4 regions of the Priestia sp. FSL H7-0729 genome follow, and region 1 is predicted to be linked to each of the others. Evidence: riboswitches for the same ligand, from Rfam matches in the RefSeq annotation. Region 1 holds a riboswitch; each other region holds the start of a gene.
The links. A riboswitch is a leader RNA that binds a small molecule or an ion and turns the genes downstream of it on or off. The one in region 1 is predicted to bind thiamine pyrophosphate.
Positions count from the first base shown of each region.

Region 2: it holds a riboswitch for thiamine pyrophosphate, as region 1 does, so the genes downstream of both, MHH93_RS11065 (ABC transporter ATP-binding protein) here and MHH93_RS20705 (ABC transporter substrate-binding protein) in region 1, are expected to answer to the same signal.
Region 3: it holds a riboswitch for thiamine pyrophosphate, as region 1 does, so the genes downstream of both, MHH93_RS00960 (thiamine phosphate synthase) here and MHH93_RS20705 (ABC transporter substrate-binding protein) in region 1, are expected to answer to the same signal.
Region 4: it holds a riboswitch for thiamine pyrophosphate, as region 1 does, so the genes downstream of both, thiC (phosphomethylpyrimidine synthase ThiC) here and MHH93_RS20705 (ABC transporter substrate-binding protein) in region 1, are expected to answer to the same signal.

Region 1 is NZ_JBBOTQ010000010.1:75,941-83,555, forward strand. It holds gene MHH93_RS20695 (DUF2798 domain-containing protein) at 101-601, opposite strand; gene MHH93_RS20700 (phospholipase D-like domain-containing protein) at 831-2,231, opposite strand; TPP riboswitch at 2,476-2,588, shown strand; gene MHH93_RS20705 (ABC transporter substrate-binding protein) at 2,808-3,848, shown strand; gene MHH93_RS20710 (thiamine-binding protein) at 4,071-4,361, shown strand; gene MHH93_RS20715 (ABC transporter permease) at 4,361-5,119, shown strand; gene MHH93_RS20720 (ABC transporter ATP-binding protein) at 5,159-6,067, shown strand; gene MHH93_RS20725 (TatD family hydrolase) at 6,173-6,982, shown strand; gene nfsA (oxygen-insensitive NADPH nitroreductase) at 7,085-7,615, opposite strand, start outside.
Region 2 is NZ_JBBOTQ010000003.1:475,562-483,176, reverse strand. It holds gene MHH93_RS11075 (ABC transporter substrate-binding protein) at 542-1,615, opposite strand; gene MHH93_RS11070 (ABC transporter permease) at 1,769-2,581, opposite strand; gene MHH93_RS11065 (ABC transporter ATP-binding protein) at 2,568-3,272, opposite strand; TPP riboswitch at 3,491-3,593, opposite strand; gene MHH93_RS11060 (aspartate/glutamate racemase family protein) at 3,878-4,576, shown strand; gene MHH93_RS11055 (radical SAM/SPASM domain-containing protein) at 4,708-5,583, shown strand; gene MHH93_RS11050 (pectate lyase) at 5,933-6,601, shown strand; gene MHH93_RS11045 (ECF transporter S component) at 6,982-7,575, shown strand; gene MHH93_RS11040 (ABC transporter ATP-binding protein) at 7,576-7,615, shown strand, end outside.
Region 3 is NZ_JBBOTQ010000001.1:212,784-220,398, reverse strand. It holds gene MHH93_RS00985 (winged helix-turn-helix domain-containing protein) at 9-713, opposite strand; gene MHH93_RS00980 (ThiF family adenylyltransferase) at 832-1,881, opposite strand; gene MHH93_RS00975 (thiazole synthase) at 1,878-2,645, opposite strand; gene thiS (sulfur carrier protein ThiS) at 2,648-2,851, opposite strand; gene thiO (glycine oxidase ThiO) at 2,848-4,083, opposite strand; gene MHH93_RS00960 (thiamine phosphate synthase) at 4,098-4,799, opposite strand; TPP riboswitch at 4,994-5,103, opposite strand; gene MHH93_RS00955 (ABC-F family ATP-binding cassette domain-containing protein) at 5,179-6,729, opposite strand; gene MHH93_RS00950 (hypothetical protein) at 6,868-7,615, opposite strand, start outside.
Region 4 is NZ_JBBOTQ010000016.1:51,589-59,203, forward strand. It holds gene MHH93_RS24655 (alpha/beta hydrolase) at 1-684, opposite strand, end outside; gene MHH93_RS24660 (IclR family transcriptional regulator) at 1,044-1,787, shown strand; TPP riboswitch at 1,936-2,049, shown strand; gene thiC (phosphomethylpyrimidine synthase ThiC) at 2,432-4,249, shown strand; gene MHH93_RS24670 (aspartate/glutamate racemase family protein) at 4,579-5,370, opposite strand; gene MHH93_RS24675 (hypothetical protein) at 5,445-5,612, opposite strand; gene MHH93_RS24680 (zinc ribbon domain-containing protein) at 6,110-6,952, opposite strand; gene MHH93_RS24685 (helix-turn-helix transcriptional regulator) at 7,034-7,615, opposite strand, start outside.

The DNA.
Region 1 (7,615 bases):
CAAGAATCGGCCTAATAAGGTGTTCTCGATTCGTTAGCGCTATAATTACGATCTATACGTTTGCACAAGATTGCCCAGGAAATACTTTAGGCCATCGGAATTACACACTTTTGTTAACAGCAGGCATTACAGGCCCGTTGCTCTTGATGAATTTACCGAATACATATCGTACGAGCGGCCCCAGAATAATTAATTGATAGGGAAGCGCGAGGCTGAAATTACGAGTAATTGTATGAAGGTACGTACCAAGTAAGGATACCCCATTTAATTGGTCCCCAAGATACGCTGAAATCATTCCGTACAAGGACATGATCAGAACCATACCAATCACCATAAAAAATGACATGACCAGCACACCAAGGATCTTGTTGGATTTGTCAAAAGGTAAGGAAAATGCAATTTTTCTCGCTACTGGGCCAACAATGAAGGACTCCACCAGAAAAGCGATGACAAAACACAATATGAATTGAAACAGGATCTCAAGCGGGGACAACTTGCCAAGTATCCCAGTGTGCCACAAATTGAAAGTCATCATCACCAGGACCATTCCTGTACACATCATTAAGCCGAAAATAATTTGTTCCTTCTTGCTCGTAGGCAATTCTCTCATCCTCTCTGTTTACCTTCGTAATTATAGAGATGATGAACCCCACCACATAAGTGAACATTCCGTGAACAAATATGATTTTTCCAAATTAAAATTTGTGGAAGTAACAATATCTATTATCTAGTTCTTCTCCGATACAGATCCATTTATATTGGCGCAAGAAATATAAGCAAGCTTTGATGAGCTGGAGCAAAAATTCAACTCAAAAAATTGTGGGTTTTTTCTATAACATAAATTTCCAGAGAAAAGACAGTTTGGATAACGCTGTGATTGCTATTTGTTTGAAAACAGCGCCTTTCTGATTCGTAGATTCTGCTGGATGTTCACCTTTAACCGCAAGTGTACTAAGTGCACGTTTGATATCCATAGCCTCTGTTAGTTGGTTGGCGAATGCAGAACCGGAAATGACCACAGCGGATTCGGTATTGAGGAAGGCAGATCTGGGATCAAGATTATACGAACCAACCATGCTGAGGTAATCATCCATGACAAATGATTTGCCGTGTATGGAATAAGGGCCTTCGTATTCATATATAGCCAGACTGGTATCAAGCAACCGTTTTTTAGTGCTTAAGTATCCCGCGAAAGCCAAAGGGTTAGGGGTCTGTTGGATTGAATTCGTCAGCATGACCCATTCTGCTTTTGGATTCATCGACAGATGTACGGCTTTCTCCATTTTCTTGGTAGGAATGGCATATGGCGTCTGAAGGTACACTTTCGACTTTGCTTGATTGGCGAAATGAACAAATGTCCTCCACATGATGGGGTCTTTATACAGCCTTTTAATTGGATTGTGAATGAAAGCAACGTGGTCGGAATGAAGCGCTCCTCGAGCCCATTCCTTCGGTAACTCTTTAACAAAAGGATCACTCTGAGCCTGGGCTTTTATATATAAATCAGCCAACTGAGCCAGCTCTTTTAACCCTTTTGCATGATGCTGACGTTTTGCATGTTTTTCTGGTTTGGTGAATGGATGGTTCCATAACTGATCTAGATATTGTTTCATTTCAACAACCGTGCTGTTCGTATTATCGTTTGGATTGTAAACAAGGACATCCCGATCAAAAACATAGTCTTTTGGGGGGTGCAATGCCATATATTTATCACCAATATTTTGGCCGCCAATGATGCCATATGTGTTGTCGACAAGAAGGATCTTGTCATGCAGACGGTTATGCCATGTCCATGGCATAAATAGGTGGAGCGGTTCATAATATCTTAATTCCACATTGGGGTGAGCTGCAATGGCATCTGGAATATCACGCAATTCTCCGCGCATGCTATGAAAAATCCCGTCTAAAATGATTCGAACTTGAACACCCCGATCAGCCGCATCGAATAAAGCAGCAAAAAAAAGCTGAGATGTTTTTCCCTTTTGAATGGAGTAATAGGCCAGGTCGATGCTTGTTTTCGCCTCTCGAATGGTCTGGATTCTCACCTGTCCCGATTGAAAGCCGTCCTCCAGGAGCATTACGCGATCTGTTGTACTTCCTTCTGTTAACGATTTTTGCATATCCGTATTTTCGATAGCAGATGGAGACGGAACCAAAAATAAAAGGTAGGCTGTGAAAAAAACGTAGGCACTATAACACAGAATCATTGCGATTATGGTTTTAAGGATCATTCAGTACTCCCCCATTTTTATGTAAAAGTAATTATTGATATAGCAGTACTATCTCCTTTTGTCTCTAAATTATGTTGTTTAAATGAATCAAGCTGCTCGGCTCAAGGCCAAACGATCAAAAACTAATCACCGAAGCGGCTGAGAAGCAAGTAGACGATGACCCTAAATCCGTTCCCATCCAGTTCCTGACTGGACACGACTGGGCCTCTGGCCTATAATTACACCTAGTAATGCCCGTAACTTCATAGTTTCCCAGGGGAGTCGGAATTGGCCGGCTGAGAGTGTATCCCACCAAGATACTAACCCTTAGACCTGATCTGGATCATGCCAGCGTAGGAATCGGAGTATATCGAAATGGCACAGCCCTATGGCTGAACGCCACCTCTCTAACGCCTGCACGCGTCCCGGATTACGGGGCGCTTTTTTAATGTTCTTTTATATAGCCAGAGAGCTAAAAAAAGTGACGTTATCCGGATCATAGCTGGTATAAATCTGTCGATTTATGCAAGAAGCTTGGATATGAAGCCAAGGAGTACCCGTGCCACTGGCCGGACATACCGAAGGAGAGAATCACAGATGAAATGGCGTAAAACAATGGGACTGTTGCTCTTATGTGTACTACTGGTGACTGTGGCCGCATGTGGCGGTAAAGAAGCTGCCCCGGCTGAACAGAACGGCAACACAAATACGGAGAGCAGCAACGAAGGTGACAACGCAGCCCTCAAGGATATTAAAGTCGTACTCGACTGGACACCAAATACGAATCATACCGGCTTATATGCAGCTGTAGATCAAGGTTTTTATAAGGCCGAAGGCTTGAATGTGGAGATTGTCCAGCCAGGTGCCGGCGGCGCAGATACAATGGTTGCATCGAATGAAGTGCCATTTGGCGTAAGTTATCAGGAAAGTGTAACGCAAGCCCGTACACAAGGGGTTCCACTCGTCTCCATCGCAGCGGTTATTCAGCATAATACATCCGGGTTTGCTGCTCCGGCAGATCGGAATATTAAATCACCGAAAGATTTTGAAGGTAAAACCTATGGCGGCTGGGGCTCCCCTGTGGAAGAAGCCGTGATGCAATCCATTATGGAAGGCGAAGGCGCCGATGTATCCAAAGTGAAAAACATTAACATGGGTGACGCTGACTTTTTCACCGCTGTGAAACGGGACATTGATTTTGCATGGATCTTCTACGCCTGGACGGGTATTGAAGCCGAACTGCGCGGGGAACCGATCGACATGTTGTATGTGAAGGATTATTCAGATGCATTGGATTACTACACGCCTGTCCTCGTGACGAACGAGCAGACGATTGAGAACGACCCTGAACTGGTGAAAGCATTCCTGAAAGCCACTTCCGAAGGGTATCAATACGCAATTGATCATCCAGAAGAAGCAGCGAACATTCTGATCAAGGCTGTACCGGATCTGGACAAGGAATTGGTACTGGCAAGCCAGAAATGGCTGAGTCCAAAATACACGGATGATGCCCCGCGCTGGGGAGAACAGAAACAGGAAGTATGGCAGAACTACACCGACTGGATGTTTAGCAAAAAACTGCTGGATGAACAGGTCGACGTGAGCAAAGCATATACAAACGATTTTTTACCCCAATAAAATTTCTCATATAAAACGAACTTAATATTTACACGAGGACGGAGAGGACAGAAATAACGTGAAAAAGCGAAGCGGTCGCCTTTATCACCGGATTTTCCCTTAGAGAAAGGGAATCAAAAAATCTGGGGATAACAGCGATTGGAAGGTTATTCTGTCATCGAAGTGGCAAGTGTAACAGTCATTGGTTCATTTTATATATCACGAAAGGAGCCGTGATCTCTCATGGCAAGCACACTGCTTAGCATTCAGGTTATTCCGAAAACGCCAAATGGCGAGAACTCTTATCCTTACGTAGATCGCGCCATTGAAGTTATTCAGCAATCCGGTCTAAAATATCAGGTGAACGCGCTCGACACCACGATGGAGGGGGAATTGGAGGAACTGCTGGAGGTTGTCCGCAAGATGCACGAGGTACTTGTGGAGGCTGGCAGCCCAAGCATCATCTCCCAGATCAAAATCGCCCATAGCCCTACTGGCTTCAGCATGGATACCCTGACGGAGAAGTATCGCTAATGCCTGCCTATTTCAAAAGTGTATGGCCGCCCATTGTGGCGGTTATTCTCTTTATAGCCCTATGGCAAGGAGCTGTCTCCCTGTTCCATATCGAGAAATGGATGCTGCCTGCACCGTCCGACATCGCCCGCGAAGCGGCAACCCAGGCCGAACGGCTTGGCATGCACGCTTCCGCAACCATTCAGTTAACCCTGATCGGATTCGCAGCCGGCACAGCGGTTGGATTACTGATCGCAATGGTGCTGCATCTGGTCCCTTTTCTCAAGTCGGCCCTGTATCCATTACTTATTCTTAGTCAAAATATTCCGACCATCGCGCTCGCGCCGCTCCTGTTAATCTGGTTCGGATTCGGGCTGTTGCCCAAGCTGATTACCATCATACTGGTCTGCTTCTTCCCCGTTGCGGTAGCTGCGATGGACGGCTTGACCCGTACCGATGCGGCGATGATGAACTACATGCGCATGGCTGGTGCGAAACGTCATCATATCTTCTGGAAACTGGAGCTTCCTCATGCTCTGCCATCCGTGTTCTCCGGTGTCAAAATCGCCGCTACCTATAGCGTGATGGGTGCCATCATTGCCGAATGGATTGGTGCAGACAAGGGCATTGGCTATTATATGATGTTGCAAAAGTCAGCTTATCGCACAGATCGGCTATTTGTCGCAATCATGATTATTGTCGCGCTCAGCTTGCTGCTCTTCCTGCTCATCGCGCTGCTGGAGAAGCTGCTCGTGCGCTGGCGTCCACAGAAGCGATAATGAAGCATGTAAGTCTATATATTAGGAAGTGATGATCATATGAATCGGCAACAGGACGAACACGTCCAGCCTGAACGGGGAGCACGCGCATTGGAACCAGAGCACGGTGAAAAACTTCACTCGGCTAATCCTGGTCTACCGACAAATACAACTGTTGCTACGGTCCCACCTGCACTGGACGTCGTAAATGTTCATGCATCATTCCGGGAACGACGGAGCAGGCTACCGGTTCTGTACGGCCTGTCCATAACTGTGAAGCAAGGTGAGTTTGTCGCTATCGTTGGTCCATCCGGCTGTGGCAAAAGCACCCTGTTCCATATCATCGGTGGTTTGCTGAAGCCACAGGAAGGGCAAGTGCTCATGAACGGTCACGATGTTACAGGCCAACGCGGCAAGATCAGTTATATGCCACAACAGCCTGCCCTTTTCCCTTGGCGCACCATTGAAGACAATGTACTGCTTGCTGGTGAAGTAGCTTCAAGCGCTCCTCCCCGGGCCGAAGCACTTGCGGAGGCTCGAAAATGGTTAAGCAGCGTGGGTCTTGCCGGATTCGAGCAGGCATACCCGCATATGCTGTCAGGCGGTATGCAGCAACGCGCTGCATTCCTGCGCGCCCTGCTTAGTCCGCAGGAGCTGATGCTGCTGGACGAACCCTTCAGCGCGCTGGATGCACTGACACGTAGCGACATGCAACGCTGGCTGCTCGATATCTGGGAACAGAACCGCCGCTCGGTGCTGTTCATCACCCACAATATCGAAGAAGCATTGCTGCTTGCGGATCGAGTCTATGTGTTATCCAACCGACCTGCAACGGTGTTGCATGAGGTACATGTTCCTTTTGATCGCCCCAGAAGAGAAGAAATTACGGAGGAATCCGCCTTTCTGGAGCGTAAACGGCAGATTTCACAGTGGATGAGAGAAGAACAGCAGAAAACCCGCCTATCTTGATAGCGCGGGTTTTAAAGTTATTATTTTCCTTTAATGGGTGATCCACCACAAGAAATTCTGCGTAACATAGTTAAAATATATAGGAACACAAGGAGGAATTCCCTCGTGCATTCTCAAGCTTTTGCACCATTGATTGATGCTCATATTCATTTGGATCAGTATACCCCTGACGAACAACGTGAGATGTTGCTATCATTCCCGTCTCAGCAAGTCGAAGCAGTCATTGCTGTGTCCATGAATCTTGCTTCAGCTCAGGCCAACCTGGAGCTTGCCAAGCAACATCCACGCACCATCTATCCAGCCTTCGGTTTCCATCCTGAACAGGAGCTGCCTTCTTCTGCTGCAGAAATGGACCTGTTCTTTCAATGGATGGAGAAGCATATGGGACAAGCTACGGCTATAGGAGAAGTCGGCCTTCCCTATTACAACCGTCTGGAAGCGGAGCAGGCAGGGCAGCATTTCGATCAGAGCGGATATATCGAATTACTTGCACGTTTCATCCAACTCGCGAAAAAGTACAATAAACCACTTGTCCTTCATGCCGTATACGAAGATGCAGATATCGTCTGTGATCTGCTGGAGCAATATCATTTCCGACGTGCTCATTTCCACTGGTTCAAAGGATCTCGCCAAACTGTAAAACGTATGGCGGACAACGGTTATTTTATCTCTTTCACACCAGATATTCGGTATGAAGAAGAGATTCGTGAACTCGCCCGGCAATATCCAGCAGAACAAGTTATGGCCGAGACCGACGGACCTTGGCCCTTCGAAGGACCGTTTAAGGGACGAATGACACACCCTGCCATGACCAGACAAGTCATTCAGGCATGGAGTGAGATCACTGGTATGGGAACCGAACGAGCCACCCGTCTCTTTTATCAGAACACAAAGCGTTTCTACGGCTTAACTTGAGTACAATCATCCAGCAGCAAGCACTCTCGCTTGCCCGTACCCACACAACACAAAGAAGCCAGTCGTTTTCACCCCGACTGGCTTCTAATTTACATATATAATTTAGCGCTTCAAGAACCCTTTGCTTTCCAGGAAAGGTCTCACCTGCAACCGTGTTGGCTCTGTCAGGCGCTTCGCCATCAGCTCGGACCATGGAGTCGTTCGCTCACCGTTAGTCCGTTCTTTCATGTACGCTGTCGTTGTCTCATCATAGCGCTCGACACCTTTGAGGCTCTGCTCGGCATTATAGCGATTATGATGCAGAACTGCATCCAGTGGCAGACGCGGCCGAATTCCCGTTTCCTGATCTGCAACACCAATACACATGCCGTACACTGGATATACGCCCTCCGGCAATCCCAACAGCTCAGCGACTTCTTCTATCCGGGTACGAAGCCCGCCGATATATACGATTCCGAAGCCAAGCGACTCTGCTGCAAGAGCAGCATTCTGGGAAGCAAGAGCGGCATCAATCGTGGCTACCATGAAATTCTCGGTCGAATCGGCATACGATTCCTTCTCAGGAAGATGACGTTTCGCAGCATCACTCAGTCGATACAGATCAGCACACCATACGAGAAACACGGGACATTC
Region 2 (7,615 bases), on a different contig from region 1:
GAAATGTAAAAGATAAATCCAATTCATAACGCAATAAAGATGGATTTATGTAACTGGATATAGAAGGACAAGCTGAATCATCTTGATCTATATCTAGTCCTGATTAGGGTGATGGACGTTAGCATTCCAATAGAGTCTTAAAGACCACTACCAAGTTGGCAGCTCTTCTGGCGATTTCCTTACGGATGGTCAGACCGTGTTTCTAAAGAACCCAGGACGTCTTATTTGGTCGTCAAATGCTCCTTATGAAATGTAAGGAACATCAGACACGTTATTTTCCATAATTCTTTGATTAGAGCGCTGTAAATGACTGTTTATTCTGATATAGCGGGTCTCAGGTTTCTTAGATTTCTATAAACGCTCCAAATCCTTGAATAGGACGTCTCAGATTCGTTAGCGCTCGCGGCATGCTCTAATCAGGGTACATCAAGGTTCGATTCTGTTCACGGAAGATTTGAAGATCGTTCTTGCTAACTTTTCTTTTTCTCTCATTTCCCTTTCTTTCAGTCACTTTCTCTTCATTCACGTAGCAATACTTTACCTACTCTCCTTGCAGATTAATAAAAGCATCCTCGGCTTTCACCGATTCAGGAATCAGTTCGGTTGCCACGAGCCATGTACGTACATTCTCCCACGATTCCATTTCCTGCCGACCAAACGGTTGACCTTCTTCGTTCATGAGCGGCAGTAGAATAGCCAGGCTTTTGGTTTCAATCTCCGGGTCAAGCGGAGATGTTTCATTCTCATGAGCAAGCAGAATATTCAAGGCTTCTTCTGGATGCTCCGTGACATATTTCTGTCCTTCCTGGATCGCTTTGACGAACCGGGTCAGCTGTTCTTTTTTGGCTTCAATACCAGCTTCACTTGCGGTCAGGACCAATTCATAATAATCAGGCACGCCATAGTCGACAGGGTTAATGGATCTCATGGCATGGCCTTCTTTCTCCAAAATCAATTGTTCATGGTTAATAAAACCACCCATAATCGCATCCGCCTGTCCAGAAGCCAGGGAAGGAATCAGATCGAACCCAACATCGACCAGATTCATGTTATCCGGGTTGCCACCATCGTGGCTGATCATCGTACGTAGCATTGCTTCATACAACGGAATCGAAGAATAACCGACAGTTTTTCCGTCAAGATCTTTGGGTGAACTCACGTTGCTATTTGCCTCGGTCAACAGATGCACAAGCGGGTGCCGAACAACAGCAGCAATGGAACGCACAGGAATGTTCTCGCCACGCGCGAGCAAAATTTGGGGCTGATAGCTTAGAGCCAGATCGATTTTACCAGCAGCAACAAGTTTGAGTGAATCATTGGTATCCGCAGGCATCTGAATGTCGACATCGAGATCTTGATCTGCAAAGTATCCTTTTTCCTGGGCCACATAGATGAAGGAATGTACTGCATTCGGGTACCAGTCGAGCATGATGGACAGTTTATCTTTAGCAGCTGATGCCGGGTCTGTTACAGGCGAGTCTGCTTGCTGTGCATTGGTTTTCGAATCTGTTGTTGGCGTATTTTGGCTGGCGCCTGTGGTGCCACATCCGCTAACGATCAGCAACAGGCTTATGAGCATAATGGGAAGCAGGGAGTATATACCTTTGTTAGTCATAAATGAAGTTCCTCATTTCATCGTTTTGGTTTGTAGGAAATGAACAGCAGGATGTTAACGGGCAACGTGATGACTGAAACACAATTGCTGATATGTGAAAAAGGTGTTTGGAAATCATACTTCCTATCATTAAATCGGGTTCACTCTCGAAGATTATCCAGTCTTTCTTTTGCCTCCATGCCGCCGTGTGTTAAACCGTTTCTCCAGCCAGGCAATCAGTACAAACAAAACGATCCCAAGCAGGGATAACAGCAAAATAGCAGCAAACATGGCATCCGTGTTCATGTTGCTGGACATGCGGCGGCTGAAGTATCCGAGACCTTTGCTGCCACCGAGCCATTCGCCAATCGTTGCCCCAACCACGCAATACACTACAGACATCTTTAGACCCGAGAAAAAAGAGGGAAGTGCCAGCGGAACCTGGAGTTTGCGGAAAATATCCCACTTGCTGGCGCCCATGGTGAGCAGCAGTTCACGCTGTTCCGGATCGCCTTGGCGGAGTCCATCGTATGTACTGACTACAATGGGGAAGAACGCAATCAGGAACACCACGGCGACCTTGCTCCACAATGTGTAGCCAAACCACAGGATGAATACGGGGGACAGGGCAATCAACGGGATGGTCTGACTGATCACGATAAAGGGATACAACGCCTTTTCAATCGATCGGTTCATATGCATGCCTGTTGCTAGGGTAATTCCGGTCACTATGGATATTCCAAAACCAACAGCAACCTCCATAAAGGTCGCAGGCAGATGTATGGTCAGCAGCAGACGACGATGCTCAACCAGTGAGCCTGCGATGGCCGTTGGCGCGGGAATGATGAAGGAAGGCACCCATCCCATACGCACAATCGCTTCCCAGATCGCCAGTAATAAGAGCATGAGCACAATAAACAGACCATATTGGGAAAGCCACTTCAAACACCACGTCCAGACGCTAGCCTTACCTTTATCCCTTTGCATGAAATTGATCCTCCAGTTGTCGTCTCATCTGCACGAGAGCTGGTTCGTAGATCATGTCCGAATGTCTTGGACGTGGCAAAGGAACAGTCATCTCCCGTAACTGCGGACCATGCCCTCCTGGAGTTAACAGGATAATCCGATCACTGAGCAGCAGGGCTTCTTCGATGTCATGTGTAATGAACAGAAACGTTTGGCCAAAGCCCTCCCACAGCTCCAACAACCAGCGATGCATTTCTCGTTTGGTTAAGGCGTCGAGTGCACCGAAGGGTTCATCCAGCAACATGAGCTGACCGCCTGTGAACATGGTACGAAGCAGTGCCACCCGCTGCCGCATGCCGCCGGACAATTCATCTGGATAGGCCTGTTCATAACCCGACAGGCCGAACCTTGCCAATCCTGCCATGATATTGGCCCGTAGCTTGTCTTTGTCCTGTCGGCCGGGTGCCAACTCCGCAGGCAGCATGCAGTTCTCCAATACGGTCCGCCAGGACAATAGCAGATCTTTCTGCGGCATATAGGCGACTCGTCCGAGCCGTTCTCCTCGCGGCACATCAGCTATATCAATGGTGCCAACGGTTGGCTCAAGCAAGCCTGCGAGCAGCTTGAAGAGCGTGCTTTTTCCTGATCCGCTGGAGCCGATGAGCGAGACAAATTCTCCTGGTTGTATCTGAAACGACACATTGGCGAGCACGGGTAAATCTTTTTTTCGGGAAAAGCGAAGCTAACGTTCTTCATCGTTACATGGTTGGTCATCTGATCCTCACTCCTTGATGTCAGACTGCTGGAATTACAACGGCATCTTGTGCTCTGCAAAAGAGCATAAAAAGACCCACCCATTTCCGGAGAAATGAGTGGGTCTGTAAGTTAAATTCGCAATTTATCTTCACATACATGAAAAATTCCACTTACCAAAAGGCCGCTCCACTTCCCTCCGCTGGTATGATCCAGATCAGGTTCAAAGGGTCCGAATCATTCGATTCGTCTCAGCCGTAAGGCTCCCCTAGTGCATTGTTCAAGATATGCAGTTGTGTGTTCAGCATATATCACATTCAAGTGGAATGTAAAGGGGCGCTCGGAAAGAATGTGAGTACTGATCTGAAAATGGTTCCGGTCAGATTATTTGGATTGTACAGCCAGATCATTCGGGTAGAAGCAATAATCCGTTGCCGGAATTGCTCCAGGTCCCTCTATTCCTCTTACTGGGGCAGGTTTATTTAATCAGGTAGATACGGTACAATATCTATTAAATTTCTATATACTGCTTTCGGGATGTATTCAATGGAAGGTGGAGTGTATATGAAAACGATTGGCCTTATTGGTGGTATGAGCTGGGAGTCATCGTTAGAATATTATCGAATTATTAATGAAGAAGTGAAAAATAAATTGGGAGGATTGCATTCAGCCAAGTGCATTTTATATAGCGTGGATTTTGAAGAAGTCGAGCGTTATCAAGCTGAAGGTGATTGGGAAAGTGCTGGTGAATTATTGGGGAATGCTGCTCAGTCTTTGGAAAAGGCAGGAGCAGAAATGATTGTAATTTGTACAAATACGATGCATAAAGTGATTAAACATATTGAAGAAAAAGTGACATTACCCATCGTACATATTGCTGATTCAACAGCAAATCAAATTCATAAGTCCCAAATAAGTACGGTTGGTTTACTCGGCACAAAATATACGATGGAACAAGACTTTTATAAAAAACGAATTGAATTTAATGGTATTAAGGTTCTGATACCGAATGAAGAGGATAGAAAAGTTGTCAATAAAATAATATATGAGGAATTATGTTTAGGGAAAATTGTGCCCTTATCAAGGGAGTATTATAAAAAGGTGATCCAAAGGCTGGTTGATGATGGAGCTGAGGGAATCATATTAGGTTGCACCGAAATTGGATTATTAGTAAAACTAGAGGATTCAGAAGTTCCGTTATTTGATACAACACGTATTCATGCGATTGAATCTGTTCATTTGGCACTGACCAAATCATTTTGACTCAACTCGATAAACCTGTTCTCTGATTTACCTTGGCTCATGAACTCGATATAATAGGGATGGCCCGTATAGGCCGGATCACAAAATGCAGGTGGGATTGTTCTCCCTCCTAGGCAGAATGGGGACCCGAGTTGAAAACGTTCAAAAAAGTATATATTGAGATCACAAGTATCTGTAATCTGGCGTGTAGCTTCTGTCCACAGACGCAGCGTGCCAAAGGATTCATTGACCCTGAAGTCTTCAACAATATACTGGAACAAGTTAAACCACACACCAATCATATTTATCTACATGTCAAAGGTGAACCCTTGTTGCATCCCAAAATAGATCTGTTGCTCGATTCCGCACATGAGAAGGGACTCAAGGTGAACATTACAACGAACGGTACACTATTGCCCAAGACTCAGCATAAATTGCTCGGCAAACCGGCGCTGCGGCAGATGAATTTCTCCCTGCACAGCTTCGATGGGCATGAAGGTTCAACCGACCGTGACGGATATCTGAGCAACATTCTGTCTTTTGTACACGAGGCAGTGAAACACAATGTCATCATCTCATTCCGACTGTGGAATCTGACGCAGGATAACTTCACGAATGCTCAGATGAATCGAAATCGGGAGACCCTTGAAGTATTGGAACGTGAATTCAATCTGGATTTCCGAATTGAGGAAAAAGTAGTTCCGGGCAGCGGGGTCAAAATTGCCCCGAATGTATACCTGAATCAGGACCATGAGTTCCAGTGGCCGAGTCTGGATGCACCTGAAGATGACGGCAAAGGCTTCTGCCATGCATTGCGTGGTCAGGCAGCTGTGCTTGTAGATGGAACGGTGGTTCCATGCTGTCTTGATGGTGAGGGTGTCATTAACCTTGGTAATGTGCACGAGAAGTCATTCTCGGAGATTATTGAGGGTGAACGAGCGAACAATCTGGTATATGGCTTCTCCAAGCGCGAAGCTGTGGAAGAGTTGTGTCGAAAGTGCGGTTACCGTCAGAGATTCGGAGCCTGATATCTTATATCAGCAAGCCGGAAGCCATTCAAGATCACACATTTGGAGACAAATGTAGTGATCTTTCTTATTTACTGGGGATTAAAGTCAGAGGTATATACGTTACAAATGAGCATACCAGAGGTTGATATCAGCATATTGTTCCAAGGGTCTGACTTGCAGAAAATGCCGATATGACAGTCATTATGCGATGTCAGGATATATCTGATCTAATGATTATTCTAGTTACCTTCCTTATTTGGTAGGATTAGGTTGTGGGTCGGACAGAGGTGCACCTCTGACGATCTTCTAGGACAAGCTCAGGCTTGTACACTATCAAATAACGAGAGAATAAGGGAGGAATAAAGTTATGAAAAAAATGTTGACGCTGTTGCTGTCCGCTGGTTTGGTTGCTTCTATATTTGGTGCCGTTCCGGCTGCGGCTGCACCTACCGTTGTAAATTCAACCATTGTGGTTCCAAAGGGCACGACCTATGACGGCCAAGGTAAAACATTTGTAGCCAATCCCTCCACACTGGGTGACGGGTCTCAAGCAGAGAATCAGAAACCGGTATTTCGTCTGGAGGCAGGGGCCACGCTCAAAAACGTAAACATTGGATCACCAGCTGCTGATGGTGTTCATTGTTATGGCAACTGTAATATATCGAATGTGGTCTGGCAGGACGTGGGCGAGGATGCACTGACATTGAAGTCTGCCGGAACGGTTAACATTACCGGTGGGGCAGCGTATAAGGCTTATGATAAAGTGTTCCAGATGAATGCAGCTGGAACAATTAACATCAAAAATTTCCGTGCAGATGATATTGGCAAACTGGTTCGCCAAAATGGTGGAACTTCCTTCGCAGTTAACATGACGCTGGATAACTCCAACATTTCTAATGTAAAAGATTCGATTATGCGTACAGACAGCAGCACATCACAAGGGAAAATTACGAATACCCGTTATTCTAAAGTACCAACGTTGTTCAAGGGATTTGCCTCAGGCAAGACCAGTCAATCCGGCAATACGCAATATTAAGGGATTGCCACAAATACCCATCTAATGTACATTAGAAGCAATGAAATAAGTGAACCGGGAGCTCAATGAAGTTGGGCTGAGAGAGTGGCCTTGTGCCGCTGACCGTACATCTGATCTGGGTAATGCCAGCGTAGAGAACATGGATTTGCGATATGTAAGGGTGAATTGTGGGAATGAATGTGGATGAACAACAGACCTTTTTGAACTGTGGTGGTGTATCTGCCAGGGCGAAGAGGGATGGTTGATTTTCTATTTCCGACATCCATCCGATACATCATTGTGAGGATTGTATACTGTGCGTAAGGCCTGCCCGGAACCGGGGAGGCTTTTTCGTTTATTTTTACAACCCTCACAGGAGACAGAGAAAGGACGTAGAGAACATGGCAACAACAGCAGGCAACAAGCGATTGAAACTAACGGATATTCTGGTAACCATCGTGATCGCAGTGGTGTTTGGGGTGATTTACAAGATATGGGGACCTACATATGATCTGATGAAACCATTCGGTGTTCATGCGGAGCAGATGATCTACGGCATGTGGTTTATGGCGGGCACGTTTGCTTTTGTGATCATTCGTAAACCAGGGGTGGCTATTCTCGCCGAGGTTGCGGCTTCAACGGTAAGTGCTTTTCTGGGCAGTGAATGGGGCATGTCCACACTTGTGTATGGTCTGTTGCAAGGGTTGGGAGCCGAGATATTCTTAGCCGCATTCCTGTATCGCAAAACCAATCTGTTTGTCACTTGTCTTGCAGCCATAGGAGCGGCAGCGGCTTCACTTTTGCTGGATTATCAGTACGGGTATATCGATTCACTCTCCGCCTGGAATTATACGTTATTCATCGGGTTCCGCTTCATCGGAAGCATCCTGATTGCCGGAGTGTTCGCATATTATCTCGCCAAAGCTCTGGAATTGACCGGTGTAACACGCTCCCTCAGACCGGTATCCAAACAGGATTATGAGGCGCTGGATTAGATGAGCGGAGAGGGGAATTCGCAAGCGGTAAGTGTGACGA
Region 3 (7,615 bases), on a different contig from region 1:
TGAAATATCTAGTTTTTATCGTGTAACATGTAACCGATCCCACGCACAGTATGAATCAACTTCACACTTCTTCCCTTATCCACCTTAACCCTCAGATGTTTGATATACACATCCACCACGTTGGTATCCATCGCATACTCATACCCCCATACTTCCCGTAAAATATCACTTCGTGTACAGGCTTCATTCACATGCAAGGCCAGGAATTCCAGCAATTCGTACTCTTTTGGTGTTAATGTCAGGTACTCACCCGCACGATTCACCCGCCTTGAACGCAAATTCACTTTAAGATCATGAACTACAATGACTTCTTCCCCCTCTTGTGTTGCATTCGCAAAAACACGCAATAAATTTCGTATTCTAGCCAGCATCACGTTCAAGTGAATGGGTTCCTCCATTACGTCATTAGCTCCGTAATCCAGCCATTCCACGATGATTTGAGGAGATGCATTAGACGTGATAACCAGCAGAGGTACAACCTGACCTGTATCTATCCATTGTTTCAACTCTGCCTTTTCCTCTTGAATTCGATGCGCCTCCCCCTCACCCTGGTCTAGCAGGATGATCAGGTTGAAGTGTGATAACGAATTATCGCCGGATTGGTTTAGTTCAGACCCTTCCTTTCGTTGCACCTCATACCCTTCGGCACACAATACATCCTGAATAAGGCTGACCCGCTCTCCTGCTCCAATCAGCAAAATGGCTGTTTTCACTATTTTTCACCCGGCCTGTCTCTGTCCCACTGCTCGCAGCAGTGGTTGGTACAGTTAGCATGCCGTAAAATGAAAAAGTCCATTCCCTTCAGGGAACAGACTTTGCTTCTTTCTTGCTTCAGCCAAAGTAGCGGTGAACGAGCGTACGTGCTTCAGCTGTATCTTTTGTTCCGTGTACAAGGACACGTCCATCCTGGAAAATGACCATTCTATGGACTCCTGTTGTAAAAGAAACCAGAAAAGGATTGGATTCCACTTTACCTTCTTGAAGTCTATCCAGGCGATCCGCCGTATGTTGAAGATTCAGATTCATGCGCCGTGCAGGGCGGATCTGAACGGTATCCCTTCCACACAACACATCGGTTTTCTCCAGGTTGGACGCAGAAAGATATGGATACGTTGCGGAAGTGCCGCAGGAAGGACAGTCTTGCTTTTTCGCACCATCCACATTGATGGATATGTATTCGTTCCTCCACATGTCAAATGACAATAACTTGCGTCTCAATGCATTGGCATTACCACTAAGCAACTTCATTGCCTCTGCTGTCTGATTCGCCGTTACCATCTGTACCGCTTGAGGAATAATGCCAGACGTATCACAAGTATCTCCCCCCAGAGGGACTTCACCTAGCAAACAATTCAAACAAGGGGTATCGCCAGGCATAAACGTATAGGTAATTCCGTAGCTACCCACGCATCCACCATAAATCCAGGGAATACGGTGCTTCTGTGCCATGTCATTAATGAGTAGTCGGGTATCAAAATTATCCGTTGCATCCAAGATCAAGTCGGTATGCTGAACGAGTTCTTCCAATTCATCTACTCTGACATCCAATACTTTCCCTTCCACATGAACCGTGGAATTAATGGCAGACAGACGTTTTTCGGCCGCCATCGCCTTCGGTATCCGTTCAATTGCATCCTGCTCTACATATAGTTGCTGTCGCTGCAGGTTACTCCACTCCACATAATCACGATCCACAATCGTTAAGTGTCCTACACCGGAACGTACTAACGTTTCCGCGATCCCTGTTCCGAGTGCGCCAGCGCCTACAATTAAAACTCTGCTGCTCTTTAATCTAGCCTGACCTTCCTTACCAAATGGCGCGTAGCGTTCCTGTCTGGAATAACGATCGGCCTGTTCTGAGGATGTTATTTGATCTGTCATGTATGAACCATTCCTTCCACCGGACTACTGGCTGCTGCATAACGCTTCACGGGTATCATGCCTGCCTCATATGCCAATCTGCCTGCCTCTACCCCCAATCGCATAGCTTTAGCCATGCTTACTGGATCTCCTGATCCGGATACAGCTGTATTTAATAATACACCATCCGCACCAAGTTCCATCGCATACGCAGCATCTTTCGGGGAGCGCAATCCTGCATCCACAATCACAGGCACAACAGCCTGTTCAATGATGATCTCAAGGTTATAGGGATTAATGATGCCCCTTCCAGCTCCGATGGGGGAAGCACCAGGCATTACAGCATGTACGCCAAGCAATTGCAGCCTTTTGGCCAGAATGACATCATCCGAAATATAAGGCAACACAGTAAAGCCCTTTTCAAGCAAAATTTCGCAAGCCTTGTACGTTTCAATCGGATCTGGGAGCAATGTTATTCTATCACCGATGACTTCAACTTTTATCATATCACAAAGTCCTGAAGCCCGCGCAAGCTCGGCAATCCGCACCGCTTCTTCCGCTGTGGAAGCCCCAGCCGTATTCGGAAGAAGAGTGTATTGGTCCAGATCCAATGTATCCAGGAAATGCGTCTGATTACGTTCCTCCAGGTTCAGACGACGAACAGCAAAGGTCAAAACTTCCGTTTTAGATGCTTCCACAGCCTGACTTTGCACTTCCAGATCCGAAAACTTGCCTGTTCCGAGCAACAATCTGGACTCAAACGTATATTTACCAATGTTTAACATCATCAACCGCCTCCTACAAAATGTACAATCTCGATTCGATCGCCTTCTCTTAATGCCGTCGTTTCATGATACTCGCGGGTTAAAATATGCTTATTCAGCTCTACAACTACAGTCTTAACTTGAAGGTCCAATGATTGGAGCAGTTTATCCACTCGATTCAATCTGTCATCAATCTCCATCCGTTGGCCATTAACGATGATATTCACTGCACCACTCCCTCTCTGTTCAATCGCTCAGGGCTCAGCACCTCAATCCCGAGTTCTTCCGAGCTTTTACCAGCGATTAACTCCGCGATAAGCCTGCCTGTTATCGCACTAAGCAAGATACCGTTGCGGTAATGTCCACAGGCGGCGAACAACCCGGGTATACTCTTGCATGCACCAATATAAGGCAGCCCATCTGGAGTTGCCGGTCTTACGCCCGCCCACGCTCGCATGAATCGTGCTTCTTTCATCCCAGGTACCCAGTGGGTAGCCGCAGTTAGCAGCTTCAGAACACTCTGTACAGAAACGTTCAGATCGGTTCTGCCTGGCAGACTGGTTGCCCCAAGCCAAACTTCGCCATTGGCTTTGGGAACAATATAGATATCCTCTGCATACACCGTTCTGTCAGGTCTGTACCCTGCATGTTCAACTGAGAACTGAACGGCGGCTATTTCACCTTTTACCGACCACACAGGCAAGCTCAAATTTACATGTCTCATCAATTCTTCACTCTGTAATCCAGCCGCTATAATGACGTGTTTACATTTCATCTCGCCGATCGATGTGGTAACCCCCTGGACGCCATGTTCGTTTGCTTGCACACGTATATCCTGTATGTCCTCGATAACCCGTGCTCCCAATGCTTGAGCGGATTCGGCGTATGCCTTCGTTAGATGGATTGGAAGAATCTCACTCTCGTAAGGTCTGTAGTAGGCTCCATACGTATCTCTGTTAAGCCAAGATGCCTCTTGTTGTACAGTGGAACGATCCCACCACACCTCATCAGCAGACAAACCAGAATTTCGATTGTTCTTATAGTGGCTTAATTCGCTGTATGATCGAAAAGGGGTGAGGAATCCATGGCGTTGCAGTCCAACTTCTACCTCGCTGAGGGTAGCCATTAGCACTTGTTGCTCAATAAGCAACTGCCTGCTTTGCCTGGCAAGCTTAGCCATCAAAGGATGAACAAAATCCTCACTATCTGCCGCCAGCATTCCAGCCGCTGCGCAAGAAGTGCCTCCTGCAATCGCCGAACGCTCCAGCAACAGTACATCCTGTCCTCGGGAAGCAAGTTCATATGCAATGGCACAACCAACAACGCCCCCGCCTATAATAATCGTTTCTGCACAAATTTTATCCAGTTTATCAGCAACACTCTTGCTTCTTGATTCCGGTTCAGGTTTCAGTTGATGACTGAGATGATTCCTGTTCTGACCCGTTACAATCTCTTTCATCCTCTCATCTCCTTTCAGCGGCTCAGACTTCCTGTAGCAACGATAGCCTGCCTTAGTGATGCAGCGGCCCGATCCGGTGAATCGCTCGACCATACATTTGAGATCACAGCGCCCCCCTGTGCGCCTGCGGAGCGAATCGCATGAATGTTACCCGGCCTTATACCTCCGATCGCGATGACAGGAATGGAGACACTTCTGCATACTTCATCAAGAGCATATAACCCTCTTGGTTCAAGATCAGGTTTACTGTTGGTTGAGTAGATATGCCCGAAGAAAAGGTAATCGGCTCCCCGTTCTTCAGCAATTTTTGCCTCCTCGATGGAATGAACAGATACACCCAGACGAATTCGCCGCACATTGCTTTTAACATCATTATTGGAGTTGTACTTGAGCAAAGCCTCTTGCGCCCAATGTACACCGCCATAGATGTCATTCTGTGAAGGCAGTTCTGAGCCATTGATAACGATGCGACAAGAGGGAATGCCAGCGCTACGCAGATTTTCAGCCCAAGCAATCTTGTTTTGCCATGTGAGTTGTTTCTCTCGTATGTGAATATAATCCACCCATGGCCATACGTCCTTTGCAGCTTTTACAAAAGATGCTTGATCCCCTGCACCCGTAGATACAACATGCAATTCAAATGATTCGTGAACATGTTCATGAGAAAATGCCGTACCATCCCTCTCCTTCCATGTGTAAATTCTATAAAAACACAAAAAAGCCACTCCCGTAGGGGAGTGGCTGCGTAGTAATCATAGGATCAGATGACTGACTAATACATACAGTTCAATTCGTGCCAATAAAGCTATAGAACTTATAGCCATACCGTTATAAACGGAACTGCATGTTTCAATTCGCTAAGCAGACGGTTGAAAGCCTCTCGAGTTACCGTTTGCTCACGTCATTCACTGAAACGCGCTCGCCACTTCCCTACGCTGGTATGATCCAGATCAGGTGCAAAGGGTCCGGAATCGCATTCTTCCATCTCAGCCGCATCGTGCGGCCCCCCTAGTGTTCATATGAAGTTGTAGCCTATGTTACCATAGACGGATTTTTTTGTCACCGTCATTTCTGTTAAACATGGTCTTGAATCTTCTAGTTTTTCTCGGACCATTCTTCGACATTCCATGTTTTGGTAACCCAACCCTCGTAGAAATCAGGTTCATGAGATACAAGTAACACCGTTCCCTTGAATTCTTGCAAAGCACGCTGCAACTCCGCTTTGGCTGTGACATCGAGATGGTTTGTCGGCTCATCGAATAAAATCCAGTTGCTTTCACGCATCAAGAGTTTGCATAAACGAACCTTGGCTTGCTCTCCACCACTAAGCATGTTAAGCGGACGGGTAATGTGCTCATTTTTCAACCCACAGCGAGCGAGATGACCCCGGACCTCATTCTGGGTCAAATGTGAAAACTCATTCCACACATCCTCAATGGGCGTGATGTTGCCAGCACGAACTTCCTGTTCAAAATAGGCCGTTTCGAGATAATCTCCCAAAAAGGTCTTTCCACTGAGTGGAGATATTTTGCCCAGAATGGTTTTCAGCAGTGTAGATTTACCCACACCATTACAGCCTACGATGGCAATTTTCTCACCACGTTCAATTGTCATTGTCATCTTAGGCAGCAAAGGATACGTATATCCAATTTCAAAATCAATGCCCTCAAAGACCGTTTTGCTGCTCGCACGGGCATCCTTGAATTTGAACGTTGGTTTGGCTGCTTCATCTGGACGATCAATACGTTCAATTCTGTCCAGCTGTTTCTCCCGGCTCTTCGCTCGACCTGAAGTTGAAGCACGTGCCTTATTACGCTGAATGAAATCTTCCTGCTTCTTGATGTACTCTTGCTGCTTCTCGTATGCATCAATATGCTGGGCTTTATTCATATCAGCCATCTCCAGGAACTTGTTATAGTTCGCTGCATATCTCGTTAATTTGGCAAATTCCAGATGATAAATGACATTTACGACTTCATTCATGAATTCCGTGTCATGGGAGATTAAGAGAAACGCATGCGGGTAATCCTTCAGGTAACGTGACAGCCATTCAATGTGCTCTACATCCAGATAGTTGGTCGGCTCATCTAGCAAAAGAGCTGTAGGTTTCTCAAGCAGAAGCTTGGCAAGAAGCACCTTGGTACGTTGTCCACCACTTAGAGCTGCGACATCTCGATCCAGACCAATTGCGGACAAACCAAGTCCATTGGCCATCTCTTCCACTTTTACATCAATCAGATAAAAGTCACCCTGTTCCAGTTGTTCCTGAATATCGCCCATCACTTCCAGCAACTGCTCCAGCTTATCTGGATCTGCATCTGCCATCTGGTCTGTAATATTCATCATTTCTTTTTCCAATTCAAGCAACGGAAGGAAAGCATCCTTAAGCACATCACGAATCGTCTTGCCTGGTGTAAGCTTCGTGTGCTGATCCAGATATCCATAACGGACCTTAGGTGTCCATTCCACTTTTCCACTGTCTTTAAGCAATTTACCGGTAAGGATGTTCATTAATGTAGATTTACCTACACCATTGGCACCCACAAGTCCTACGCGCTCTCCGGCGAGCAAACGAAACGATACATTTTTAAATAACGTGCGATCTCCAAAATTGTGACTCACGTTCTCTACTGACAATAAACTCATAAGATGAGGTTGCTCCTATCTATTAGACATTACTTTTATTATGGTTCCGAAACCCTATTCTAGCACAGGTCCCGTCTTTTCTGAAAGTAATGTAAACAGTTCATGAACCTCTTCCAAGATTTTGTCATACAGGCTACCCTAACGATTAGAGCAGTTATATTCGAAATAGCCTTGTGCAGCTGCTTGTCTTGCGTCTGTGAACACTTCTTCGGCACGGTAACCATTACCACATGTGGAGGGATAGTAGTACTTAATACCCGTTAATGGATCTACTCCACCTACGATGGCTGTTTTCTTTACAAGTCTGCCTCCACCAATCGCATAATTGTTGATCTTCTGGTCACCCACACCGATCCCCTGGATAAAAGCCATAATCCCTGTATCGTTAATGGAGTTATACCAATCTTCTTGTGCAATCAAGGGCATCGTAAATGTATAGGAAATACCGTTCTTTCTGGCAAACTCATTATGACGGTTAATCACATCAGCCAGATCATCCTGCACACTAGTTACAATTCGGCTTCGTCTAACTTGCTCAAATACGTCGGCATTTTGAAGTAAAGGAATCTGAGAGCTAGCAGCAAGTTCTTTTTGGAATCCCTCAATCCATTTCCCTGCGTTTGCATCGTAAGCATATACGTAGTCATCCAGTGTAAAGTTAATGCTGCTACCATTTGAATCGGAATATGTATAAGGTCTTTTGGGGCTCCACACTTGCCTGAAAGAATCATCACGGTTACCTGTCAACTCTGTTTCTGTTGATAACATATAATAGCCATCGTAATCCAGAATAACCACGGCAGGAATGTAATTAAACATGTTTCGAATAGCTGCGGGATCATCCTGAATTCCCATATTTAAAGCCATTGTCTGAGTAAACGTCAAC
Region 4 (7,615 bases), on a different contig from region 1:
GAGATCGATCTGGTTATGAATGTTGTGGTACAGCGTATCCGGCTCAAGCAGGAACGTACTGTCCAGAATCATCGCATCCACTTCCTGTGTAATCAGTCCGGTTTGAAGCGCGGTACCGGCACCCATGGAGAAACCCCAGACAACCAGTTCCTGCGCACCGCGCTGCTTGGCGAACTGGATGGCACCCAGTAATTGCTGAGACTCCGCTTTGCCACCTGTGGCTACAGCTTTGTTCACCTGTGAGGCGAAGCCATAATCGAACATGACCACGTTGAACCCAAGTTGATGGGCATAGTGTGCCAGGTCATACATGGGTACCCATGTTTCTTCACGATTGGCACCATAGCCGTGACTGAAAATAATTGTTTTGCTTGCGGCATTGTCAGCAGGTATATACCATCCCTGCATCGTCCGACTGCCATCTGCTGCCGGGAACGTAATGTCTTCGTATTTCATATTTTTGGCCTGCATTGGATTGGAGAAGACAGGCGCTACCGTTGGATTGGATAATACCCATGCGATATAACCGTGCAGTGCAATAAAACAAAACAGTAGAAAAAATACAACGGAGAGCAGCAACGCTACGATAATATGTTTGAACCGAATTAGCCTCGGTGATAACGAAGAGGGCAGATCGGACACTTTTGTATGCAGCGGGGCTTCGCTCTGGGATGTTGGATACATGAATGCCCCTCCTTTGAAGTTCAGTTGAAGATAACAACGACATGAAAAGAGAATTGCGTTTATTTCAGAGCCTGCTTCAGAGCGATATCTTAAGATAATATATCTTTATCGTATGTTCCAATATAGTCAAAGTCAATTGATTGAGGGCATTTGTTACGCAATTGTTATATAGTTCTTAAGATATATGGGTAACATTACCTTAGTGTGTAAATTACAGGGGATTAAGTCTTATAAAAAGGAACAATTTATGCTTACGCTTATTTCAATTTTGGCTCTTTTTGGTTTACAGATGAGACCGTTTCTCATATAATTTATGTAACCAAGTTTCATGTGATGAAACATGAGGAGGGCATTATGCCATGGAAGATCGCAAGTTAACCGTCCGGGCTGTTGAACGGGCGCTGGATATATTATTATGTTTTACCACACGCAGTGATCTGGGACTTACCGAAATTGCCAGCCAGATCGGATTGCACAAAAGTACAGTACACCGTTTGATGGCTACGCTGGAGGATCGAGGGTTCGTGATCCGCGATGCAGCAACAGAGAAGTACCGACTTGGCATCCGAATCTGGGAGCTGTCAGCTCATATGTCCCGCAGTGATGATCCGGCGATTCTGCTGCTGCCTGCGATGGAGCGACTGAGAGATCGATTGGGGGAGACCGTGAGTCTGTACCTGCGGGATGGCAGTGAACGGATTCGGATTCAGGCTGTGCAAAGTGATCAGGCGATACGCCGAGTCGCTCCTGTCGGTGTTAGACTCCCGTTGTCCGTGGGCGCTTCCAGCAAAGTCTTGATGGCGTTTGCCACGGACGAGGATCGTGAGGAACTGATGAACGGGCCGGAATGGCCTGTGTTTATTGATCCCGCGGTGTATTTGGCGCAAATGGGAGATATACGGGATAACGGATATGCGACGAGTTATGAGGAACGTGAGCCGGGAGCTGCCGCGGTATCTGTACCGATTATGGACCGTCGAGGCAATATTGCAGCTGCTCTCTCGGTCTCAGGGCCTGTCAGCCGACTTTCGCAGGAGACTTTGCACGAATACGCACCTGTGCTAAAGGAAGCTGCTACACAGATGGGGCTCATGTTATCTTGATGTTGAGGTAAGGTCTGTCACCAATGAAGTTAGTGATCTGGAATATAAAGGTTGTTTTTATGTTTTGGTTGCGCTACTCTGTAATGGACGGCCCAGCGGGGCCAGCTTCATTGAATATGAACGGCGGCTGATGTAAGCCGCAACTTGTTAACGTTACTGGGGGAGTCCGAATTGTCCGGACTGAGACGGAATCGCATGAGATTCTGGACCCTTTGCACCTGATCTGGATCATACCAGCGTAGGGAAGTAATCGGCGATATGACCACAACCACCATATGTGTGACTCTTGAAGGTCCCCGATAAGGAGCTGCAACCAGGAGCATTATTGGTGATGGACATAAAAGTCGGTTCCTTCGGGGACCGGCTTTTTTTATTACAGTGAACGGGCGATATAACACACACTCCATGGACTGCTTTTTCAATAACCTGCGAAAGTGGGCTTGGAAAAGAGATTTCTTGGCTTAGATCCATGATATGTGCTAATTTCGGGTCTGTTGTGAACTGTACATGAAATGTCTCTGCTGGTCTGCTGTAGGATCGCTTTTTCTTCTCTGCATTGCGCATGATTTGGGACAGGTACGTAAGCGAGCTAATGATGAAACCAACCAAACAAGCGACAAACACTGAGGAGGAGACAAGCGAACATGAGTACAGGACATCAAACGGGACAACAAGCGACGGAACAGGGACATAATGATCAGCAGGTTGAAAAAGAAACAGGAACGGCCGGACGGGTTCAGCCCTTTCCGGGCAGCCGCAAAGTCTACATTCAGGGCTCACGGCCGGACATTGCTGTTCCGGAGCGTGAGATAGCCCTTCATGACACGAATACTCCCCAAGGGGTGGAGCATAACGAACCGCTGCGTGTCTACGATACGAGCGGCCCCATGACCGATCCCGGATTCCATGCGGATATCCGTGCAGGTCTGCCAGCTCTGCGCACCCGTTGGATCACAGAGCGTGGCGATGTCGAAGCTTATCAGGGCCGTACAGTTAAACCGGAGGATAACGGACTGAAGCCTGGAGGGAAGAGAGCCGGCGCCGAAGAGTACCCCGGATTGCGCGGCAAACCGCTGCGGGCACAGACGGGACGTTGTGTGACCCAGATGCATTACGCGAGACAGGGAGTCATTACGGCAGAGATGGAATTCGCCGCAATTCGTGAGGGCGTGGAGCCGGAATTTGTACGTCAGGAGCTGGCGAGTGGACGGGCCATTCTGCCATCCAACATCAATCACCCGGAGAGTGAGCCGATGTTGATCGGTCGTCATTTTCACGTGAAGATCAATGCCAATATCGGTAATTCCGCTGTATCTTCCTCCATCGAGGAGGAGGTCGAGAAGATGACTTGGGCGGTACGCTGGGGATCGGATACGGTGATGGATCTGTCCACAGGCAAAAACATTCATACCACCCGGGAGTGGATTATCCGCAATTCACCTGTGCCGATTGGCACGGTGCCGCTCTATCAGGCGCTGGAGAAGGTGAATGGCGAAGCGGAAGCGCTGACCTGGGAGTTGTACCGTGACACACTCATTGAGCAGGCAGAGCAGGGCGTGGACTACTTTACAATTCATGCAGGCGTGCTGCTGCGTTATATCCCGATGACGGCCAAGCGGATGACAGGCATCGTGTCTCGGGGCGGGTCCATTATGGCAGCATGGTGCCTTGCGCATCATCAGGAGAATTTTTTGTACACTCATTTTGAAGAAATCTGCGAGATTATGAAAAGGTATGATGTGGCGTTCTCACTGGGAGATGGACTTCGTCCTGGCAGTATCTACGATGCCAATGACGAAGCACAGATGGCGGAACTGGCTACGCTTGGGGAACTGACGCAGATCGCGTGGAAGCATGATGTGCAGGTGATGATCGAAGGGCCGGGGCATGTGCCGATGCATAAGATCAAGGAGAATGTAGACTTGCAGATGGAGATATGTAAAGAAGCACCGTTCTACACACTTGGGCCGCTAACGACCGACATTGCGCCAGGATACGATCACATCACGTCCGCCATTGGGGCGGCCATGATTGGCTGGTTCGGCACGTCCATGCTCTGTTATGTTACGCCAAAAGAACATTTGGGCCTGCCTAACAAGGATGATGTACGCGAAGGGGTTATTGCCTACAAGATCGCTGCTCATGCCGCCGATCTGGCGAAGGGCCATCCACGTGCCCAGCGCCGGGATGATGCGTTGTCCAAGGCGCGCTTCGAGTTCCGCTGGAGAGACCAGTTCAACCTGTCACTGGACCCGGAACGGGCTTTATCCTACCATGATGAGACGCTGCCAGCAGAAGGAGCCAAAGAAGCTCATTTCTGCTCCATGTGCGGACCAAAGTTCTGCAGCATGCGTATTACGCAGGACATCCGTGCCTTTGCGGCGGATAAAGGATTGTCCGAGAATGAGGCTGTAGCAGCGGGTATGCAGGAAAAGGCCGAGGAATATCGGACACGCTCCTAGGCGCCGGTACAGCTTAAACTGGGCAGTCTGAAATAGAGATAAAGCCGTTCTTCTCTGTCATTGCAGAGAAGAACGGCTTTTTTTGATTCAATGATATGATTTTAAACTCTATGAGCGCTCTCCGTGTTGTTCAGAATTAGCTTTGTGACTGTCAGTGGTCCATATCTTATACAGAATTCCTGCGATAACAAATAAAAGAGCGTCACTGAGTTTTGGTGCTCCTCCGTATAGAAATGCGGAACAGGAAAAACCTGCTATAAACAGTAAAACAATATAGAGGAAACGCATACTAGTTCACCTCGTTTATTTGTGATATTCAGTAGGTGAGTTCATTGTAGTGCTATGCCCAAATTCTTCTCCAAATACGCCGTAAGCAATGCCAATGGGGTATGCATCGCAATGCCTGTGTCTGCTGTAACCTGTGCAGCTGCGGGAGCCATGGACAGTTGGGCTGCCACTACCGTTTTACCCGGATACTGTTCAGCAATCTGCTGTAATCCTTCATGTACCGCTTCGAGATATCCTTGCTGGTCCCCACGCATAATCAACTCAAATGTCCCAGGGATGCATACCGCTTCCGTCTGATATGTATTTGCGACGTATGGTTGCCCATTCTCATCCTCTTGCTGTACTGCCTGATTCACCCGTGTCATTGTTCCTTCAATGGTTGCCGGGTTGGTGAAGGCTATGATGTAATCTCCTGGTACTCTCCGCATCTCCTGCAATAGCGGGTCATCTATGCCAATCACAGGCACAGGGACCTGTGTGGCTTCCTGCTCCAGTACTGTCGCAAACAGAGTACATGTGACCAGAATGGCATCGGCATGACACTCGACGATCCATCGGAGCGTCTGAGCTACTTTCTGGTGGATGACGGCATCGGAAAAGTCAGCGTCATGTTTAAGACGATCCAGACCTGGATCGACATAATGCACCAATTCAACTTCATGATCAGCAAGCTTCTCTTCAATTAAAGCGATGTTGGAATAATGAGCGTGAAAACAACCGATGGTGATCATGGCTAAATCCCCTTTTCCAGTTTGTAATATGTCATGGATCTCGTAGATATTCAGATTATTATAGAAACATACCTGAGAACTGTACAGTTGTTTGTTGCTCAACGCCAATAACCGCCCTTCCGCCAAGTTGCGGAAAGACGGTTCATAACTGGACTGGCAATCGTCCAGCATCCATTTTATCTAAGGGAAGGAGAAGCATTTTTCTTCGCCATTTTTTGCTGTAAAATTTCATGGAAGGATAGGCCTTGAGTGTTCTCATTTTCCTTTTTGGGCGCAGTGGTCGCCGTGTTGCGCGGATATTGGTGGTGATACGGGATCATTTGCTGAATAGGCATGCGGATCATCTTGGTTCCTCCTTACGTGCATGATGGACATGCATCGGTTATTAATATGTATTTTCAACAGTAGTTTTGCTGGTCGAGATAAAATGAATTCACCCTGTACGCATATAGGCACTATGACTTGTTACATGAAGAAGCGAGAATTGAATCGTAATTCCGACTCGGATGTAGTGATTTTACCCAGTATTCAGAAGATGTAAACGGTTTTAGGGAAATTCAGGAATAAAGAACCTGATATAAAAGGCAGGGTATGGGAGCGTGGTATCGGTTGTTATGCGAATGGTCCTAATTTTAGGAAAGTCAATGGTGCTCGCCTATAAGGCATATGTCCAAGTGAATAGGTATGATATATGCTAACTAACTTGGTTCTATGGTCGGGGTATATTGCTCATAAAATGTCAAAAAAGCTGCCAAGACCTCTTGGCAGCTACAGATTTTCTTAATCGATTCTCTCATTAAATTCCCTTCTTGAAGAGGGGCATCCGTTAGTAGTACTTCTGTTACCTGCGTTCTTTTACCGCAATATATACATCCACCTGTGTATGCTCCGGGTCTAAACTCCGCCCATCGTAGTACTCAAAATCTCCCGTAAATGTGCGGTCACTCTGATGGCTCCACGCCCATACTGCTTCCCACACTTCACTGACCACTTCAACCATTGGTCCGGTTCTCGAAGTAAACACTGCATAAGTAGCAGGAGGTAGCTGCACCTCATCGAATCCTTCAGGCAGCAGTTCATTCTCACCGACTTCATGTCCGATCAAAATGGTATATTCTCCGACAATGCCATCTTCGTAATCCGTGTAACAGCCGTAGCGTGCAGCTTCAGCAGCCGGAATATATTCGGAGGCAAAATAACGACCCCATAACGCACCGATGCTGCCTTGGCCGCTCATCTCAATCGCATTGGTCGTACGTGCGGACAGTCCGGCTAGGCGTTTGCTCGGAAGGGTGACATAGCGAACGGGTTCCCCGGCAAGCAGAGCGTCGTTTACCGCAGAAGAAACGTCAGATGACGGTACTCCGGCATGAATAGGTGCATTAGCGACAGTGGCTGTCCCGTCCTGGCCGTTCACTACATTTCCTTCATTACGCCAGCGTTTCAAAAAGGGCAGTTGGTTGCGTAACATCGAACGAGCGGATTCCTCATCCATACCCTCGTCCTTCAGAATGGTGGTGCACATCTCCGTCATGCCTTCGAGTGAAATACCTGGCTGCTCGAACTTGCCCTCTTTGTAACAATAGATACAGTACTCACGGGTTGTACTTCCATCTGCTTCCGTTCCGAATTGGGCAGGGGTGGTGAGCGGCATACCGCAACTTTGACATACCGTAACGTTCATCTTTCATTCCTCCTTGGGGATATATGCAACTTCAACCTGAACATATTTGAAGTATACGGGGAGGAACTGGACAGCTGTCTGTCAGGTTTGAGCGGAGGTTTTATAATTTTGAACAATTTGTTCGGCTATACGGCACACGTTATCCCGGATATGCAACGGTTCCAGGACCTCAACATCCGCCCCAAAGCCCAAGATGAAGCCATACAGCCAGTTATCTTCTGGAAAAGCGACCTGACTGATATAATACCCATTCCTGTCAGGCAATACATTTTCAATACCGAACCATTCCTCCGCAAGATGACGGATACGGGCATGGAATCTCAGGGTAATCCCAATCTGGTTGTCTGGCCGGCTCCATTCCTGCTGCCACGGCCGGTCTTGAAGGTTGATGGATTTTCGTTCATAGTGCTCTGTAGTAAGAGTAACGTCTTTCATACGAACCAGCTTGAACATGCGGAATTCATTTCGTTCATGGCAAAAAGCATACAGATACCATGCGTGCCTCTTCAGCACAAGCGTGTGTGGTTCAACTGTACGATAGGTCTGTGCACCTTCGGCGCTGCAATAGGCGAAATAAATGCATTGTAGTTGATCGATTCCCTGATCAATGACTTTTAATTTTTGTTGCAGCGCTTCAGGGTGCGTCCACGTTGAATGATCCAC